4 regions of the Micromonospora sp. SH-82 genome follow, and region 1 is predicted to be linked to each of the others. Evidence: riboswitches for the same ligand, from Rfam matches in the RefSeq annotation. Region 1 holds a riboswitch; each other region holds the start of a gene.
The links. A riboswitch is a leader RNA that binds a small molecule or an ion and turns the genes downstream of it on or off. The one in region 1 is predicted to bind cobalamin.

Region 1 (4,126 bases):
TAGTAGGTGGTCTTCAGGCCGGACTTCCAGGCGTACCGGTACATCGAGGAGAGCTTGCCGATGGTGGGTGCGGCCAGGAAGAGGTTCAGCGACTGCGACTGGTCGATGAAGGGCGACCGGGCGGCGGCCAGGTCGATCAGCGCCCGTTGCGGCAGCTCCCAGGCGGTCCGGAACAGCTCCCGTACGTCCGCCGGCAGCTCCGACACCCCCTGGACCGACCCGTCGGCCCGGCGGATCTCGGTACGGATCCGGTCGGTCCACAACCCCCGTGCCTTCAGCTCCCGGACCAGGGCGGTGTTGATCTGGAGGAACTCACCGGACAGGGTCTCCCGCTTGAACAGGTTGGACACCTGCGGCTCGATGCACTCGTAGCACCCGGCGATGGCGGCGATGGTGGCCGTCGGGGCGATCGCCACCAGCAGCGAGTTGCGCAGCCCGGACGCGGCGACCCGCTCGCGCAGCGCCGACCACCTGTCGGTCTGCACGCCGGTGACCCCCCACAGGTCCGGTTGCAGCTGTCCCCGGGCGGCCCGGGTCTCGGCGAAGGCCGGGTGCGGGCCGAAGCGCTCGGCCAGCCCGGCCGAGGTCTCCAGGGCGGTGAGGTACAGCTCCTCACCGATCCGGGTGGACAGTTCCTTGGCCTCCGGCGAGTCGAAGGGCAGCCGCAGGGCGAAGAAGACGTCCTGCAGGCCCATCATGCCCAGCCCCACCGGACGCCAGCGGGGGTTGCTCGCCGCCGCCTGGGGGGTCGGGTAGTAGTTGATGTCGATGACCCGGTCGAGGAAGGTGACGGCGGTCCGCACCGTGGCGCGCAGCTTCGCCCAGTCCAGGTCCCCGTCGGCGAGGTGGGCGGCGAGGTTGACCGAGCCGAGGTTGCAGACGGCGGTCTCGGAGTCGCTGGACACCTCGATGATCTCGGTGCACAGGTTGGACAGGTGCACGACGTTGCCGGGCTCGGCGGTCTGGTTGCACAGCCGGTTCGAGGCGTCCTTGAACGTCATCCAGCCGTTGCCGGTCTGGGCCAGGGTCCGCATCATCTTGCCGTACAGCTCCCGGGCGGGCAGCTGACGCACGTAGCGACCCTCGGCCTCGGCGGCCCGGTACGCGGCCTCGAACTCCGCCCCCCACAGGTCGGACAGACCGGGGACCTCGTCCGGGTCGAACAGCGACCAGATCCCGTCGTCCTCGACCCGGCGCATGAACTCGTCCGGGATCCAGTTGGCCAGGTTCAGGTTGTGGGTCCGGCGGGCGTCCTCGCCGGTGTTGTCCCGCAGCTGCAGGAACTCCTCGATGTCGGGGTGCCACGGCTCCAGGTAGACGCAGGCCGCGCCCTTGCGCCGGCCGCCCTGGTTGACCGCCGCGACGCTGGCGTCCAGGGTGCGCAGCCACGGCACGATCCCGTTGGAGCGGCCGTTGGTGCCCCGGATCAGCGCGCCCCGGGAGCGGACCCGGGAGAATCCGATGCCGATGCCACCGGCGAACTTCGACAGGTTCGCGACCTGGGCGTAGCGCTGGTAGATGGAGTCGAGTTCGTCACGCGGGGAGTCGACCAGGTAGCAGGAGGACATCTGGGTGTGCGCGGTGCCGGAGTTGAACAGCGTCGGCGAGCTGGGCAGGTAGGCCAGGCTCGACATGAGCCGGTAGAACTCGACGGCCTCCCCGGGCTCCTGGGACAGCCCGCAGGCCACCCGCAGCAGCCAGTACTGCGGGGTCTCCAGCACCTGCCGGCCGGTCGGGTGGCGGAGCAGGTAGCGGTCGTACACGGTGCGCAGTCCGAAGTACTCGAAGCGCAGGTCCCCGGCGTCGTCGACGGCCGCGTCGAGGACGTCGGCGTGGGTGGCGACGAACCGCGCCGTGTCGTCGCCGATCAGGCCGAGGGTGTGGCCGTGGGCGACGGCCTGGCTGAAGGTGGCCAGTCCCTGCCCCCGGACCTCCGTGCCGACCTCGGCGGCCAGCAGCCGGGCGGCGAGTCGGGAGTACTGCGGCTCGGCGCCGATCAGCTCGGCCGCGGTCTGCACCACGAGGCGGTCGACCTCGTCGCTGCTCGCGCCGTCGTAGAGGCCCTCGACGGTACGGGTGGCCACCCGCATCGGGTCGACGTCGGTCAGGTCGGCGGCCCACCGGCGTACCGAGTGGGCGATCTGGTCGGCGTCGACCAGGTCGACGGCGCCGTCACGGGTGCGGACCCGGACCCGTCGTGGCCCGGACGGGTCGGACTCACCGACGGCGGCGGCCGGGAACATCTCGGTGACTGTCACCACTGACTCCTCGCGAGTTCGAGACCGGAGGGTCCGACAGCAGCGCGGGACGGACACCGGCGGACGCACGCCGGTGTCGACGCGGGCTCGCGAGGGCGTCGGCCGTCCCACGCGGCCTCGGACCGCCGCCCACCCACTGCGGGGTACGCGGCGCGCTGGCAGGTCTTCGGACTCGCGGGCCTGACCGGGATCACCGGTCTCCTACTGGCCGTCGCTTCCCAGGCCGGTGTCGGCCCAGTGCTGATGACGGCGGTCGTTCCCACTCACCGCTGCGGGGCAGTCCCGGATTCCCACCGGGTTCCCTCTTGCCTCGTCCGCTCGGGATGAGCGGCCGAACCAGCTGCGCTCGACACCATATATAGGGAGCGCAGCATTGTCACACCCAACATGTCGGGTCCGGGCGTGTCGAGGTCGTCGCAGGGCGACGGCGAAGCGGGGTGGCCACCCCGGCGGAGGCTCGGATCATCGCAAGCGCCGGGGTGGCCGGGTGCGTCGTCCGGCAGCGTCCACACCGAACCGCATCCCCCCTCATGAATACCGCCACATCGAGGTTGTTGCAACCTATGTGCAGCAGTGGCCCGAGGGGTCGGGCGGACAGACTGCTGCGGCGCGGAACTCGTCCGGGTCGACCTCCTCCGTCCCGTCCGGGTCGACGAGGTCGGCGGAGGCGAGGTCGAGGTACGCGACCAGGTCGTCGTCGTGGAGGGCGTCGGGGGTGAGCCACCCGAGCAGGGCGGCGCGGGCTCGCACCCGGTCGCCGGTCCGGCCGGTGCCCAGCTCGGCGAACTCCACCCGGGCCGGGACCTCCCCGACGTCGACGAGGTGTCGGGCCAGACCGGCCGCCGCCGGGAGGGTGAGCCGGAGCCCACCGGCCTCCGTCACGGCGTGTCGGGCGAACAGCTCGGCCCGGTGGTGCGGGGTGTGCAGGGTCAGCGAATCGGCGCGGGCCAGCAGCGCGTGCAGCCGCGCTGCCGGGGTGTCGACGATCGCCGGGGATTGCTGGATCTTGCCCAACTCGACCACCTCCGTTTAGGTTAGGCTTACCTTAGTTGAGAGGTGATGATGAACCAGTCCCGCCCGAAGATCAAGCGGTCCCGCCGACTCGGTATCCCGCTGACCCCCAAGTGCGTGCAGTACTTCGAACGCCGCCCGTACCCGCCCGGAGTGCACGGCCGGACCGCCCGCAGGACAGAGAGCAACTACAAGGTCCGGCTGCTCGAGAAGCAGCGCCTGCGGGCCCAGTACGACCTGCGCGAGGGGCAACTGCGGCGGGCGTTCGACAGGGCGGTACGCCGCCCCGGCAAGACCGGCGAGGAGCTGGTGGTCGACCTGGAGTGCCGCCTCGACGCCCTCGTCCTGCGGGCCGGCTTCGCCCGGACCATCTACGCGGCCCGACAGCTCGTCACCCACCGTCACGTCACCGTCAACGGTCGACGGGTCGACCGCCCCTCGGCCCGGCTGCAGCCGGAGGACCGGATCGGGGTGGTGGAGTCCAGCCGGACCAAGGCCCCGTTCCTCGTCGCCGCCGCCGGGGCGCACGCTCCGCAACGGACCGCCCCGTACCTGGACGTCGACCTGTCCGGGCTCACCGCCCGGCTGATCCGGCTCCCGCAACGCGCCGAGGTGCCGGTGATCTGCGACGAGCAGCTCGTCGTCGAGCACTACTCGCGCTGACCGGACCCCCGATCGAGCACCACTCGCGCCGGTCCCCCGACCGAGGCGACCACGCCGGACGACCCCGCCCCTTGGAAGGGGCGGGGTCGTCCGGCGCAGCGGGGATCAGGACGCCGTGGGCGCCCCCGCCCGGCGGGACCTGAGGAGACCGACGACCACGTCGACCACGAGGAACCCGAGCAGGCTCACCCCGA
Region 2 (4,126 bases), 2.8 Mb from region 1:
GCCGGGGGGTACGGCCGGGGACTGCGCGACGGTGGCCACCGTCCTGGCCCGGTCCCGACGCCGCAACGCCGCGCTGGGCGTACCGAAGAGGGTGACGGTGTCCGCCACGGGCAGGAGGCCGCCGACGGCACGCAACAGGGTGGACTTCCCGGCGCCGTTCGGTCCGATCACGGCGACCCACTCACCGGCCGTCACGGTGAGGTCGACCCCGGACAGGACCGGCACCCCGCCCAGGTCGACCCGCAGGTCCCGGACCTGGACGGCCGGTCCTGCCGGGGTGGGGAGATGTCCGGTGCTCATACCGTCAGCCGCCGACTGGTCCGCAGGACCAGGACGAAGAACGGGCCACCGAGCAGGGCGGTGACCACCCCGATCGGGATCTCCCCGGGCGCGGCGACGGTCCGGGCGACGACGTCGGTCAGGGTGAGGAAGGCCCCGCCGAAGAGCAGCGAGAGTGGGAGGATCACCCGGTAGCTGGATCCGGCGAGCAGCCGGAGGGCGTGCGGGACGATGATCCCGACGAAGCCGATCAGCCCGGCGGCGGCCACCGCCGCGGCGGTGCCGAGGGAGGCGGCGGCGATCAGCAGGTACCGGGACCGCTGCGGGTGCAGCCCGAGGCTGGTCGCCTCGTCGTCGCCGAGGGACAGGACGTCGATCTCCCGCCGGTGCAGGAGCACCACCGCCACGGTGATCACGAAGTACGGCAGGACCATCCGGACGTCGCCCCACCCGGCGGTGGCCAGCCGGCCCAGCAGCCACGAGTAGACCTGCTGGATGCTGTCGGCGTTGCGTTGCAGCAGGTAGGTCTGGCCGGCGGAGAGGAACGCGGAGACCGCCACCCCGGCCAGGATCAGTGTCACCGGTGACCGGTGGCGGCCCTGTGCCGAACCGAGCAGGTACGTCATCAGGACCGCACCGAGCGCCCCGCCGAACGCGGCCAGGGGGACGGTCACCGGCATCGCGCCGATGGCCGCGCCCCCGAGGGCGATGACCGTGGTGACCGCGAGTCCCGCCCCGGCGGCCACCCCCAGCAGGTACGGGTCGGCCAACGGGTTGCGGAACACCCCCTGGTAGCAGCCACCGGCCAGGGCGAGCAGCCCGCCGACGAGCAGACCGAGCACCGCCCGGGGGAGCCGCAGCTCGGTGACGATGGCGATCTCCCGTTCGGAGAGGCCGCTGTCGAGGCGTACTCCGGGGATCAGGTTGAGCAGTTCCGCCGCGACGCTCAGCGGAGGAAGGCTGACCGGGCCGAGGGACACCCCGACGACGAGCGCCACGGCGACGGCCACCAGGCCGGCGACCAGCCAGCCCGGCCGCAACCCGGCCGGCGCGCCGCCGGGTCGGGCGGGCACGCCGGACCGGGTCGTCGCGCCGGGCCGGTGGGTCATGTCGGATCGACTGTCGGGTGAGGCCGGTCGGCCATGTCGGGGCCGAGGGCTGCCGCGTCGGGCCGGTGGGTCATGTCGGGGTCGAGGGTCAGGCCGGGACCTTGGCGACCGCGTCCACGATCGCCCGCAGCAGGTCGACCACGCGCGGACCCCAGCGCGAGGCGACGTCGTCGTCGAGGGCCACGATCTGGTTGTTCTTCACGGCGGTCAGCCCGGACCAGCCGCTACGCTCCTTGACCGTCTCCGCCGACTGCTGGCAGCACTTGGTGTCGGCCAGGAAGATGAAGTCCGGGTCGGCCTGGACGATGACCTCCTGGGACAGCTGCGGGTAGCCGCCCTGCTTGCCGTCCGGGTCCGCGGCGTCGGCGATGTTCTCCAGACCCACCTGGCTGTAGAGCGAGCCGATGAAGGTCTTGCTGGTGGCGGAGTAGAGCTCCGGTCCCAGCTCGTGGAAGTAGGTCAGCTTCTCGGCACGCTGCGGCAGGTCGGCGACCAGCTTGGCGATGTCGTCGCGCATCCGCTTGGTGACGTCGGCGGCGCCGTCGGCGTTGCCGGTGAGGGTCCCGAGGTCGGTGATCTGCTGGTACGAGTCGTCCAGAGTGGTCGCCGCCGGGGCCAGGAAGACCGGGATCTTCAGCGTGGTCAGCTGATCCACGATCTTGTTCATGTCGTTGGAGAGGACCACCAGGTCCGGGTTCTTCCCGGCGATCGCCTCGGCGTTCGGCTGGAAGCCGGACAGGTCGGTCTTCGGTGCCTCGGCCGGGTGGTTCGACTGGTCGTCGACGGCGGTGACCTGGTCACCGGCCCCGATGGCGAAGAGCATCTCGGTGGCGGTCGCGGAGAGCGAGACGATCCGTTCGGGCCGCGCGTCGAGGGTCAGCTCCCCGACGGTCACCGGGTAGGCGGACCCGTTGCCGGGGCTGGGCGCGGTGGTGGGCTCGTCGGAGTTCTGCGCGCAGCCGGCGAGGGCGAGCGCGACGGCCGCGGTCACCGCCGCGAAGATCCGAGGGGTACGTCTGGACATCGGTGGTGCCTCCTGTCGGCCGAGGAGTCTGGTGCTTCGCCGACAGGGCAGAGGGTGGCCGCCGTCCGCGAGGCGCCCTTCCTCGAGAGCGCGGGTCGCGACCGTGCCGTAGGCGACCTGGCTCGTCCCCGCACGCGGTGCGGACGGGGCATCACAGTTGCGGGACAGCTCCGGTTTCGCACCGGCTTCGCTGCGGGACGGTCGCTAGCACCGTAGCGCACCTCCGGCCGACTTCGTTACCGCAGGTGGCACCGGGTGACGTGCGCTGCACCACCCCGAAAGGGTCGGGAGGGGTCCCTCCGATGACGAGGGACCCCTCCTCACTCGGTCAGCAGTACTGGGCCTGCTTGCCGATGGCCCGATACGGGCAGTCGGCGTACTCGCTGATCAACAGGACCGCGGTCCGGTTACGCGAGGTCTGGGCCGGGATCACCTCGTCGGGCGGGTAGAAGCCCCCGCCCCCGGAGCGTCCGGGGTACATCTCGAAGGTGTACGCCCAGATCCCGTGCTGCCCCCACATCCAGTCGATGCTGTCGCCGTCGGTGACGTACAGGTCGCTGGACTGCTGCGGGGTGTACCCGTTCGTGGCGGCCATCTGCTGGCCCAGTGTGGCGAAGGTGTTGTACTGGTCGGCCGTCATCCCGGTGGGGGTGTTCGCGGTCGTCCAGCCGAACGGCCAGAGCACCAGCTCGGAGTAGGTGTGGAAGTCGATGTTGGCCTTGATCTGCTGGACCCCACCGACGACCCGGCTGTTGACGAAGTTGCGCAGCGCTGCGGTCTCCGGCGCGGAGAAGGCCGACGGACCCCGGTAGGTGTCCGAGGCGGGGGAGCCGGACGATCCGCCACAGCAGCCCCACCGGTACGACCAGTTCCGGTTGAGGTCGGTGCCGACGAAGGCCGAGCCACTGTTGGGCTGCCGGTTCTTCCGCCAGGACCGGTACGACCCGGTGGCGATGTCGTACTCGCTGCCGTCGGGGTTGACGGTCGGGACGATCCAGATCTCCCGGGTGTTGACGATGTTGGTGACCCGGGTGTCCGAACCGTACGAGTCCGTGAAGAGGTTCAGCAGGTAGATCGCCATCTCCACGGTGAGGTGCTCGCGGGCGTGCTGCTGCGAGTTGAACAGGATCTCCGGCTCGTTCTCGTCGGTGGCGACGTTGTCGGAGATCTTCACCGCCATCAGGTCACGACCCTGGTACGACGAGCCGATGCTGATCTTGCGGGCGATGGTCGGGTGGTCGGCGACCACCTTGTTCACCACCGCCGTCAACTCCGCGTAGTCGTGGTAGTTGCTGTCGGCCGCCGGGAAGCCCATCGTGCTGAAGTCGTCGCCGTGGTCGTGGCCGTGCTCGTCGGCGGCGGGGACCGCCTCCAACCGGAAGCCCAGCCGGGTGATCTGGGCCGCCTCCGCTCGGGTGGCCGAGACGTGCAGCACCCCGTGCTCGACGAAGTCGATGGCGGCTCCGGTCCCGGCGACGGAGTTGCGGTCGGCGATCGTACGGGGTCCGAGCACCCGGTACTCGACGGTGGCCGATCCGGTGTCGCGGTCGGGGGAGGGCCGGGCGGAGACCGGCGCGGTGGCGGCGGCCACCAGCGACATGCCGACGACCATGGCGAACGCCAGGTGTCGACGGAGGGGGATACGGATCATGCGAGCCTCCTCGGGCGCGCCTGCCGCGTTCTGCGTCAGGCTCTCCACGCCCACTCACATGGT
Region 3 (4,126 bases), 500 kb from region 1:
CACCTCCCTGCAGACCCTGGGCCTGTTGCAGGCCATCGGCCTGGTCTGGCCGCTGAAGTTCCTCTGGGCGCCGCTGCTCGACAGGTACGGCTCCCGTCGCCTCGGCCACTACCGGTCCTGGCTGCTGGTGCTCCAGAGCGGACTGGTCCTGGCCCTGCTGGCGCTGGCACCGTTCGACAGTCCGGTCGACCGGCTCGGCCCGGTCGTGGCGATCTGCGCCGGGTACGTGGTCCTGTCCGCCACCCAGGACGTCGCCGCCGACGCCGTGGCGGTACGCGTGCTCTCCGCCCGGACCCGCGGGACCGGCAACGGGATCCAGGTCGCCGCCAGCTACCTCGGCAACCTGCTCGGCGGCGGTGCCTGCGTGGTCGTGTACGACCGTTTCGGCTGGGTGCCGGCGATCCTGCTCCTGGCCGCCCTGACCGCGGTCGGGCTGGTGGTGGTGTGGCGGTTCCGGGAGGCGCCCCGCGCCGACCGGGTGGTGGCGACCGGCGAGGCGTACCGGGCGCTGTTGACGGTGCTGCGCCAACCCGGGTGCCGGCTCTGGACCTTCGGCGTGGTGCCGCTGGTCTACGTCGGTGCCGGTGCCGCGTACGCCCTGGTCACGCCGGCTCTTGTGGACGCCGGATGGTCCCTGGAGCGGGTCGGGACGGTGACCGGGGTGGTGATCAGCGTGCCGGCGATCCTGGCGGGTCTGCTCTCCGGGCTCGGGATCGGACGGTTCGGCCGCCGCACCGTGCTGGTCGGCGGGGGAGTGGCGCTGGTGGTCTCCACGGTCCTGCTGCTGCCGCTGATGGACGGCGACGCCCCCCTGGTGGCGACGGTCGCGGCCCTGGCGGGGTTCCTGTCGGCGTACACGGTGCTCAACGTGGTCGTCTACACGGTCAACATGGACTACTCCCGGCCGGACACCGGCGGCACCGACTTCACAGTGCTGTCGTCGTTCGGCCTGGTCTGCTCCTTCCTGGCGGCGTCCGCCGGTCTGGTCGCCGCGGCCCGGACCGGGTACCCGGCGGTCGCTGCCGGTGCCGCGGTGCTCGTCGGGCTCGGTGTCGTGGTCGGGGTCGTCCACCAGCGGCGCTTCGGTGACCGGGTCCGCCCGGACGGACGGGTCGGGGACGTGCCACCGGTGGTGGTGGCGTCCGATCCGGACCGCGTCGCCGCCCACTGACCGGGAGGGTTGGTTGCCCACCACATCCGCCATCTGCTTAGGTATGCCTAACCTAACTTGATGCCGGAGGAAGTCTGATGACGTCGACACCCCTTGCCCACGGCGACCTGCTCGACGAGGTCGTGATCACCACCGAGGTCGACGTCGACGCGCTCACCGAGGTCTACCACCGGGTCCACGCCGACGACCTCCACCTCCTCGACCACAGCACCCCACCGGCGAGCGACCGGATCCGGTGGACGGTCGAGGCCGACGGCTTCGAGGGGTCACTCGGCTACGTCGCCGGTGAACTCGTCGGGGCGGTGCTGGGCTGTCCACTGCCGCCGGAGACGCTGTGGTGGCGCGACCTCACCTCGGTCACCGACACCGCCCTGACCACCGAGTGGCCGAACCGGACCTTCGCCGTGTGCGAGGCGTTCGTCCTGCCCGAGTTCCGCCGCCACCGCCTGGGCGTCCGGATGATGACCGACCTGCTGGACCGTCGTGGTGAGGAGCGGGTCACCCTCGCCGTCACCGAGACCAACACCCGGGTCTGGCACGCCCTGCAACGCCTGCGCTTCCAGCACGTCGGCGACCTCGTTCCCTTCCCGGGTTGGCGCTCACACCGGATGCTGGTGCGGTCCCTCCCGCTGTCCGCCTCCCGGTAGCGGGCCGGGCCGGCGCGACGGATGTCGCATTGACATCCGCTGCTGCGGCAGACGAGACTGACGCGACAACTGCACACCTGCGCGTACGTGCGGGGGAAGTCCGGTCGAAGTCCGGCGCTGGCCCGCAACGGTAGGCCACCGAGGAGAGATCCCCTCGGTGGCGAGCCCGAATACCCGCCGTACCCGCGATGTTCCCGCTCCTCACCCGTCGTGGCCCACGGGTCGGAGGCCGACCGGCCCTGCCCCGCGCAGGCCGGGCCGGGTTTCGACGACCGCCGGGCCGGAAAGGCGCGTCCGATGGTCGCCCGCCCGAGCCGGCACCGCCTGCTCACCCTGTCCAGCGCGGTGCTCACCGCGTTCACCCTCACCCTCGGCGTCGCCGCGCCCGCCGGTGCCGCCCCCGCAGCGCCACCCGCCGACGTGGCAGCCGTCCAGGCCGTGGCCCCCCGCCCGGCCGCCGCCGCCGGCTGGCTGGCACGCCAACTCGTCGACGGGGAACGCTTCGAGGCGGTCTTCGGCGGCGTCGCCTACCCCGACGCGGGGCTGACCCTCGACGCCGTCCTCGCGTTCGCCGCCGCCGGGGTCGCCGACGACTACGGCGCGAACGCCCTGGACTGGGTCACCCGAGCGGACATCCGCGACGGGTACCTCGGCGACGGGGTCACCGAGGCCTACGCCGGAGCCACCGCCAAGCTCGCCCTCACCGTCGCCGTACGCGGCGACGACCCCACCGACGTGGGTGGAGTGGACCTGGTCAGCCGGTTGCAGTCGCTCCAGGCGCCCGACGGCCGGTTCAGCGACCGGTCCGCGTACGGCGACTACAGCAACACCTTCAGCCAGTCGTTCGCCATCCTCGCCCTGACCCGTACCCCGCAGGGCGCACCGGCCACCGCCGCCCAGTGGCTGGCCGGGATCCGGTGTGCCGACGGCGGCTACCCGGTGGTGGCCGCCCAGGCGACCTGCGTCTCCGACGTGGACGCCACCGCCCTGGCCGTGCAGGCGCTGCGCGCCGCGGGCCGGTCCGCCGACGCCACCGCCGGTCTGCAGTGGCTGGTGTCGGTCCAACGCACCGACGGAGGCTTCCCCAACGCCGACGGGCTGTCCAACGCCAACAGCACCGGCCTGGCCGCCCAGGCCCTCCGCGACGGCGGCCGACCGCTGGCCTGGCTGCGGGCCCGGATCCACCTCGTCGGGCTCCAGGTCGGCTGCTCCGGGGCCCCCGCCGACCGGGGGGCGATCGACTTCGACGGCGGCTCCTTCGACCCGGCCACCGCCGTCCGGGCCACCACCCAGGCCGTCCTCGGCCTGACCGGCACCGGGTACGCCCACCTGTCCACCACCACCGCGACGCCGGGCGCGCCCAGCCTGCCCTGCCTCTGACCCTCGAAGGAGTCCAGATGTCCAGTTCCATCTCCACCACCCGCAGGCGACTGGCCGGTCTGATCGCCGCAGCCGTCGTCGCCGTCGGCCTGGTCGCCGCCGACCCCGCCCCCCAGGCCGCCCAGGCCGCCCCCTGCACCGGCACCACCGGCGTCACCGTCGTGGTCGACTACGGACCCCTCGGCGGCGGGGTCCAGGTCGGCTGTCACGTCGGTGACCCGGCCACCGGGCTGGCCGCCCTGCAGGGCGCCGGATTCACCGTGACCGGCACCGCCCGATGGGGGCTCGCCTTCGTCTGCCGGATCAACGGGCAGCCGACCTCCGCGACCGAGCCGTGCGTCAACACCCCGCCCGCCACCGCGTACTGGTCGTACTGGCACGCCGCCGGTAGCGGCAGCCCCTGGACCTACAGCACCTCCGGGGCGAGCAGCTACAACCCGGCACCGGGCACCGTGGAGGGCTGGCGCTTCGGCACCGGCACCGCCCCGAGCATCACCGCCCCCTGACGCCGGATCGCCCCACCTGACCCGGCGTACCGGGTGACGACCGTCGCTCTGGCGCAGTGGCGCCCACGAGCGGTACCGTGTCGACACCCGGTGCGCCGGGTACACATCTGCATACGTCCTGTGTGGGGGGAAGCCGGTAGAAGCCGGCGCTGACCCGCAACCGTGAGCGAACCATCGCGAGCCGGAACGCCCCACCGCGGACGAGCGGCTTCCACTGTCGAGGTCTACAGGGTGAAGTCCGGGCCACCGAGGATCCTCGGCCACGCCGTCCGACCGGACGGACGCGGTCGACCCACGGATGCCTTCCGGAGCTTCCACCGACCGCTCTGCGAAAGGCACCCCATGCCCACCTCCCGGACCCGTCGCCTCGGCGGCGGACTCCTCGTCGCCACCGCGGCCAGCCTGGCCGTCCTCGTCGCCAC
Region 4 (4,126 bases), 230 kb from region 1:
TGTTCGAATAGATCGAATGGACCATCAGCTGAAGCAGCTGCCGGGTCTCCGCCTGGAACTCCAGCGTCTCGATCCGATTACTCACGTCATCCTCCCGCAGTGCTGCCCGGTAACGGGCAAAAGGATACGGCGTGCTCCCCCGCCGTCGCTGTCCGGTCAGCACCCCCGCGAAGGAGGGGCCCCTTCCTGACGCCTGCGGTAGACAGGGGCACCCTTCTCACACCCTTCGAGGCGGGGAGAACGGCCGGGCACCGCCGACGGGGTCGGGTACCCCGTCGGCGGTGCCGTCGGTCAGGCCCGGCCGGCTGCGGTGTCCGCCGGTGCGGTGGACGGCAGTTCGGCACGGACCGTCCGGGCGGCCCGGACCAGGGCGGCCAGCGCCGGGCGTACCTGGTCGTAGCTGCGGGTCTTGAGCCCGCAGTCCGGGTTGACCCAGAGCCGGTCGGCGGGTACGACAGCCACCGCCCGCCGCAGCGCTGCGGTCACCTCGTCGTGGTCGGGCACCCGGGGCGAGTGGATGTCGTAGACCCCGGGTCCGACGCCACGGGTGTAGCCGACGGTGGCGAGGTCGTCGAGGATCTCCATCCGGGACCGGGACGCCTCGATGCTGGTGACGTCGGCGTCGAGGGCCTCGATGGCGGGGAGGACCTCGCCGAACTCCGAGTAGCACAGGTGGGTGTGGATGGCGGTGGCGTCGGCGACCCCGCTGGTGGCGAGCCGGAACGCCGCGACCGCCCAGTCGAGGTAGGACTCGTGGTCACGGCGGCGCGGGGGCAGGAGTTCCCGCAGCGCCGGCTCGTCGACCTGGACGATCCGGATCCCGGCGGCCTCCAGGTCCCGGGCCTCGTCGCGCAGGGCGAGGGCGACCTGCCGGGCGGTCTCCGACAGCGGCTGGTCGGCGCGGACGAACGACCAGGCGAGGATGGTCACCGGGCCGGTCAGCATGCCCTTGACCGGCCGGTCGGTCAGGGTCTGGGCGTAGCTCGACCAGCCCACCGTGACGGGCGCCCGGCGGGACACGTCGCCGTGCAGGATCGGCGGTCGGACGCAGCGGGAGCCGTACGACTGCACCCACCCGTGGGCGGTGGCGACGAACCCGTCGAGGTGTTCGGCGAAGTACTGCACCATGTCGTTGCGTTCCGGTTCGCCGTGGACGAGGACGTCCAGGCCGAGGGTCTCCTGTTCGGCGACGACCCGGGCGATCTCGGCGCGCATCCGGTCGGCGTACCCGGCGTCGTCGAGGCGACCGGCCCGGTGTTCGGCGCGGGCCCGTCGGACCTCGTCGGTCTGCGGGAACGAGCCGATGGTGGTGGTGGGCAGCAGCGGCAGTCCCAGGCGGGCCTGCTGGGCGGCGGCCCGGTCCGGGTGCGGACCCCGCCGGGTGTGTTCGGGGCGGAGGGCGTCGAGGCGGGCGCGGACGGCGTCGTCCCGCCAGCCGGCCGGGGCCGGTGGCGCTGCGGCGGGCAGGGCGGCGACTCCGTCGCGCAGTGCCCGGCCGAGGAGGACCACCTCGTCGACCTTCTGTCGGGCGAAGGCCAGCCGGTCGCGGACCTGCGGGTCGAGGTCGGTCTCGGCGGCGAGGTCGACCGGGACGTGCAGCAGGGAGCAGGAGGTGGCGACGGCCACGGTGTCGGCGAGGCCGGTGAGGGTGGCCCCGACGGCGGCTGCGGCGCGCAGGTCGGTGCGCCACACGTTACGCCCGTCGACCAGGCCGGCGACGACGGTCCGGCCGGGGATCGGCCCGTACCCGGCGAGCCGGTCGAGGTCGGCGGGACCGGCGACCAGGTCCAGGCCGACCGCCTCGACCGGGGTGTCCAGCAGGGCCGGGAGGGCCTCCCCCAGCTCCCCGAAGTAGGCGGCGACGAAGAGGGCGGGGCGGCGGGTCAGGGTCCCGAGCCGGGTGTACGCGGCCCGGAGCGCGTCGGTCTCGGCGTCGGTCCGGTCGGCGACGTAGGCCGGTTCGTCGAGCTGCACCCAGGGCACACCGGCGTCGGCGAGGGCGCCGAGCAGGTCGGCGTAGACGTCGACGAGGTCGTCGAGCCGGTCGAAGGGGGTGAACCCCTCGGGGGCGTCGTCGGTCGGCTTGGCCAGCAGGAGCAGTGTCGCCGGGCCGACCAGGACCGGGCGGGTGGTGATGCCGAGCGCCTCGGCCTGGGCGTACTCCTTCAGGGGTTTGCCGGGGCGGGCGGTGAGGACGGTCTCGGGGCCGATCTCCGGGACGAGGTAGTGGTAGTTGGTGTCGAACCACTTCGTCATCTCCAGTGGCGGCTCCTGCGCGGTGCCCCGGGCCATGGCGAAGTAGGTGTCCCGCTCGTCGAGACCGAGCCGACGGAACCGCTGCGGTACGGCGTCGACCGCCACGGCGGCGTCGAGAACGTGGTCGTACAGGGAGAACGTGTTGGACGGTACGGCGGACAGGCCGGCGTCGCGCAGCGTGCGCCAGGTCTGTTCGCGCAGGTCGTCGGCGACGGTGTCCAGGGCTGCCGCGTCGACGCGGCCGGCCCAGTAGCCCTCCAGGGCGCTCTTGAGCTCCCGGTGCGGGCCGATGCGGGGATAGCCGAGGACGGTACTGGTACCGAACGGTGTGGTCATGACGCCTGGGATTCCTTCCCTCGAGGTCCGGGCGGTGCGAGCCGACGGATCGAGGAGGGCAGGGTCGGGCACGGTACGACGACCGGCCTCGCCCGGGCCCTCCCACGGGGCCGTCGGCGGCGTACGCGGACGCGTACGCGGTGCGGGCAGGTCTTCGGACTCGTGGGCGTGACCGGTGCACCCGGTCTCCTACTGGCCGTCGCTTCCCAGACCCTTGCGGGTCCAGTGCCGATGACGGCGGTCGTTCCCACTCACCGCTGCGGGGCAGTCCCGGATTCACACCGGGTTCCCTCTTACGACGCCCCACACCTGTCGTGGGTGGGGCGAACCAACACCGCCGACCATCGTACGGCGTGCACCCGGTCCGGTCGATCGAGGTCTCGGTGGGGGGTCTGTGGTGCGTCGGGTCCCGCCCGGGCGGTGGCGGGACCCGACGCGGGTCGGACGGTCAGGTCGGCGGCGCCTGGGCGGCGTCGGCGACGAGCAGTGTCAGCTCCCGGACGAGGGCGTCCATCGTCTGTCCGCTCTGTGCCCGGAGCAGGCCGAGGAGGAGGTCGGCGAGGAGGTGGAAGCCGAGGGTCCTGGCCTGTTCGGAGTCGAAGGCGGCGAGGAGTTCCTCGGCTCCGGCGTGGTCGTCACGGTGGGTGGCGGCGATCACCCCGGCCGCGCGTTGCACCAGCTCCGCCACGGCGGGGGTGGGGGCCGGCACGCCGGTCAGATCCGGGGTGCGCCGGCGCGGGCGGCGTCGAAGCGGGCGGTCACGTCGGCCCAGTCGACGAGGTCCCACAGCCTGTCGACGTAGTCCGGACGGACGTTGCGGTACTGCAGGTAGTAGGCGTGCTCCCAGGCGTCGAAGACCAGCAGCGGGGTGGTGCCCTGCCCGACGTTGCCGTGGTGGTCGTAGACCTGCTCGACGATCAGCCGCCGCCCCAGCGGCTCCCAGGCCAGCACGCCCCACCCGGAGCCCTGGACGCTCTTGGTGGCTGCGGAGAGCTGCCCGGCGAAGGCCTCGAAGCCGCCGAGGTGCTCGTCGATCGCGGCGGCCAGGTCCCCGTCGGGGCGGTCGCCGCCGTCCGGGGAGAGGTTGTTCCAGAAGATGGAGTGCAGGACGTGCCCGGACAGGTTGAAGGCGAAGGTCTTCTCCAGCCCCACGAGCCTGCCGAAGTCGCCCTTCTCCCGGGCCTCGGCGAGCTGGTCGAGGGCGTCGTTGCTGCCCTTGACGTACGCCGCGTGGTGCTTGCTGTGGTGCAGCTCCAGGATCTCGCCGGACATGGCCGGTTCCAGGGCGCCGTAGTCGTAGGGCATGTCGGGCAGGGTGTACGCCGTCATCAGCACTCCTTGATGGGTTCTGCCGAAACTTCGCTGTTGCCAGTATCTTGCAACAGTGAGCCTACGGTGTGGCGGGGTGGCGTGCGGGCGACCTCACAGTGAACAGCGGGTCCGCCCCTTTCACCCCCCTGATCATGCTGTTAGCTTTTGCCAAGACTTTGCAGGAACGACGGTGTCGCACTGGGGGTACGCAGATGGCCACCCT

Region 2: it holds a riboswitch for cobalamin, as region 1 does, so the genes downstream of both, WHN02_RS06465 (ABC transporter substrate-binding protein) here and WHN02_RS21225 (ribonucleoside-diphosphate reductase subunit alpha) in region 1, are expected to answer to the same signal.
Region 3: it holds a riboswitch for cobalamin, as region 1 does, so the genes downstream of both, WHN02_RS19260 (peptidase) here and WHN02_RS21225 (ribonucleoside-diphosphate reductase subunit alpha) in region 1, are expected to answer to the same signal.
Region 4: it holds a riboswitch for cobalamin, as region 1 does, so the genes downstream of both, metE (5-methyltetrahydropteroyltriglutamate--homocysteine S-methyltransferase) here and WHN02_RS21225 (ribonucleoside-diphosphate reductase subunit alpha) in region 1, are expected to answer to the same signal.

Annotation. Positions count from the first base shown of each region.
Region 1 is NZ_CP148049.1:4,815,892-4,820,017, forward strand. Features, by position in the region: gene WHN02_RS21225 (ribonucleoside-diphosphate reductase subunit alpha) at 1-2,243, opposite strand, end outside; cobalamin riboswitch at 2,399-2,614, opposite strand; gene WHN02_RS21230 (hypothetical protein) at 2,820-3,281, opposite strand; gene rpsD (30S ribosomal protein S4) at 3,321-3,932, shown strand; gene WHN02_RS21240 (PepSY-associated TM helix domain-containing protein) at 4,038-4,126, opposite strand, start outside.
Region 2 is NZ_CP148049.1:1,384,166-1,388,291, reverse strand. Features, by position in the region: gene WHN02_RS06475 (ABC transporter ATP-binding protein) at 1-300, opposite strand, end outside; gene WHN02_RS06470 (FecCD family ABC transporter permease) at 297-1,388, opposite strand; gene WHN02_RS06465 (ABC transporter substrate-binding protein) at 1,477-2,412, opposite strand; cobalamin riboswitch at 2,507-2,652, opposite strand; partial or broken gene WHN02_RS06460 (M14 family metallopeptidase) at 2,744-4,063, opposite strand.
Region 3 is NZ_CP148049.1:4,316,208-4,320,333, reverse strand. Features, by position in the region: gene WHN02_RS19270 (MFS transporter) at 1-1,171, shown strand, start outside; gene WHN02_RS19265 (GNAT family N-acetyltransferase) at 1,249-1,818, shown strand; cobalamin riboswitch at 1,847-2,014, shown strand; gene WHN02_RS19260 (peptidase) at 2,116-3,198, shown strand; gene WHN02_RS19255 (hypothetical protein) at 3,216-3,704, shown strand; gene WHN02_RS19250 (cell wall anchor protein) at 4,047-4,126, shown strand, end outside.
Region 4 is NZ_CP148049.1:4,583,192-4,587,317, forward strand. Features, by position in the region: gene htpG (molecular chaperone HtpG) at 1-25, opposite strand, end outside; gene metE (5-methyltetrahydropteroyltriglutamate--homocysteine S-methyltransferase) at 292-2,592, opposite strand; cobalamin riboswitch at 2,721-2,940, opposite strand; gene WHN02_RS20410 (superoxide dismutase) at 3,041-3,301, opposite strand; gene WHN02_RS20415 (superoxide dismutase) at 3,307-3,921, opposite strand; gene WHN02_RS20420 (FecCD family ABC transporter permease) at 4,116-4,126, shown strand, end outside.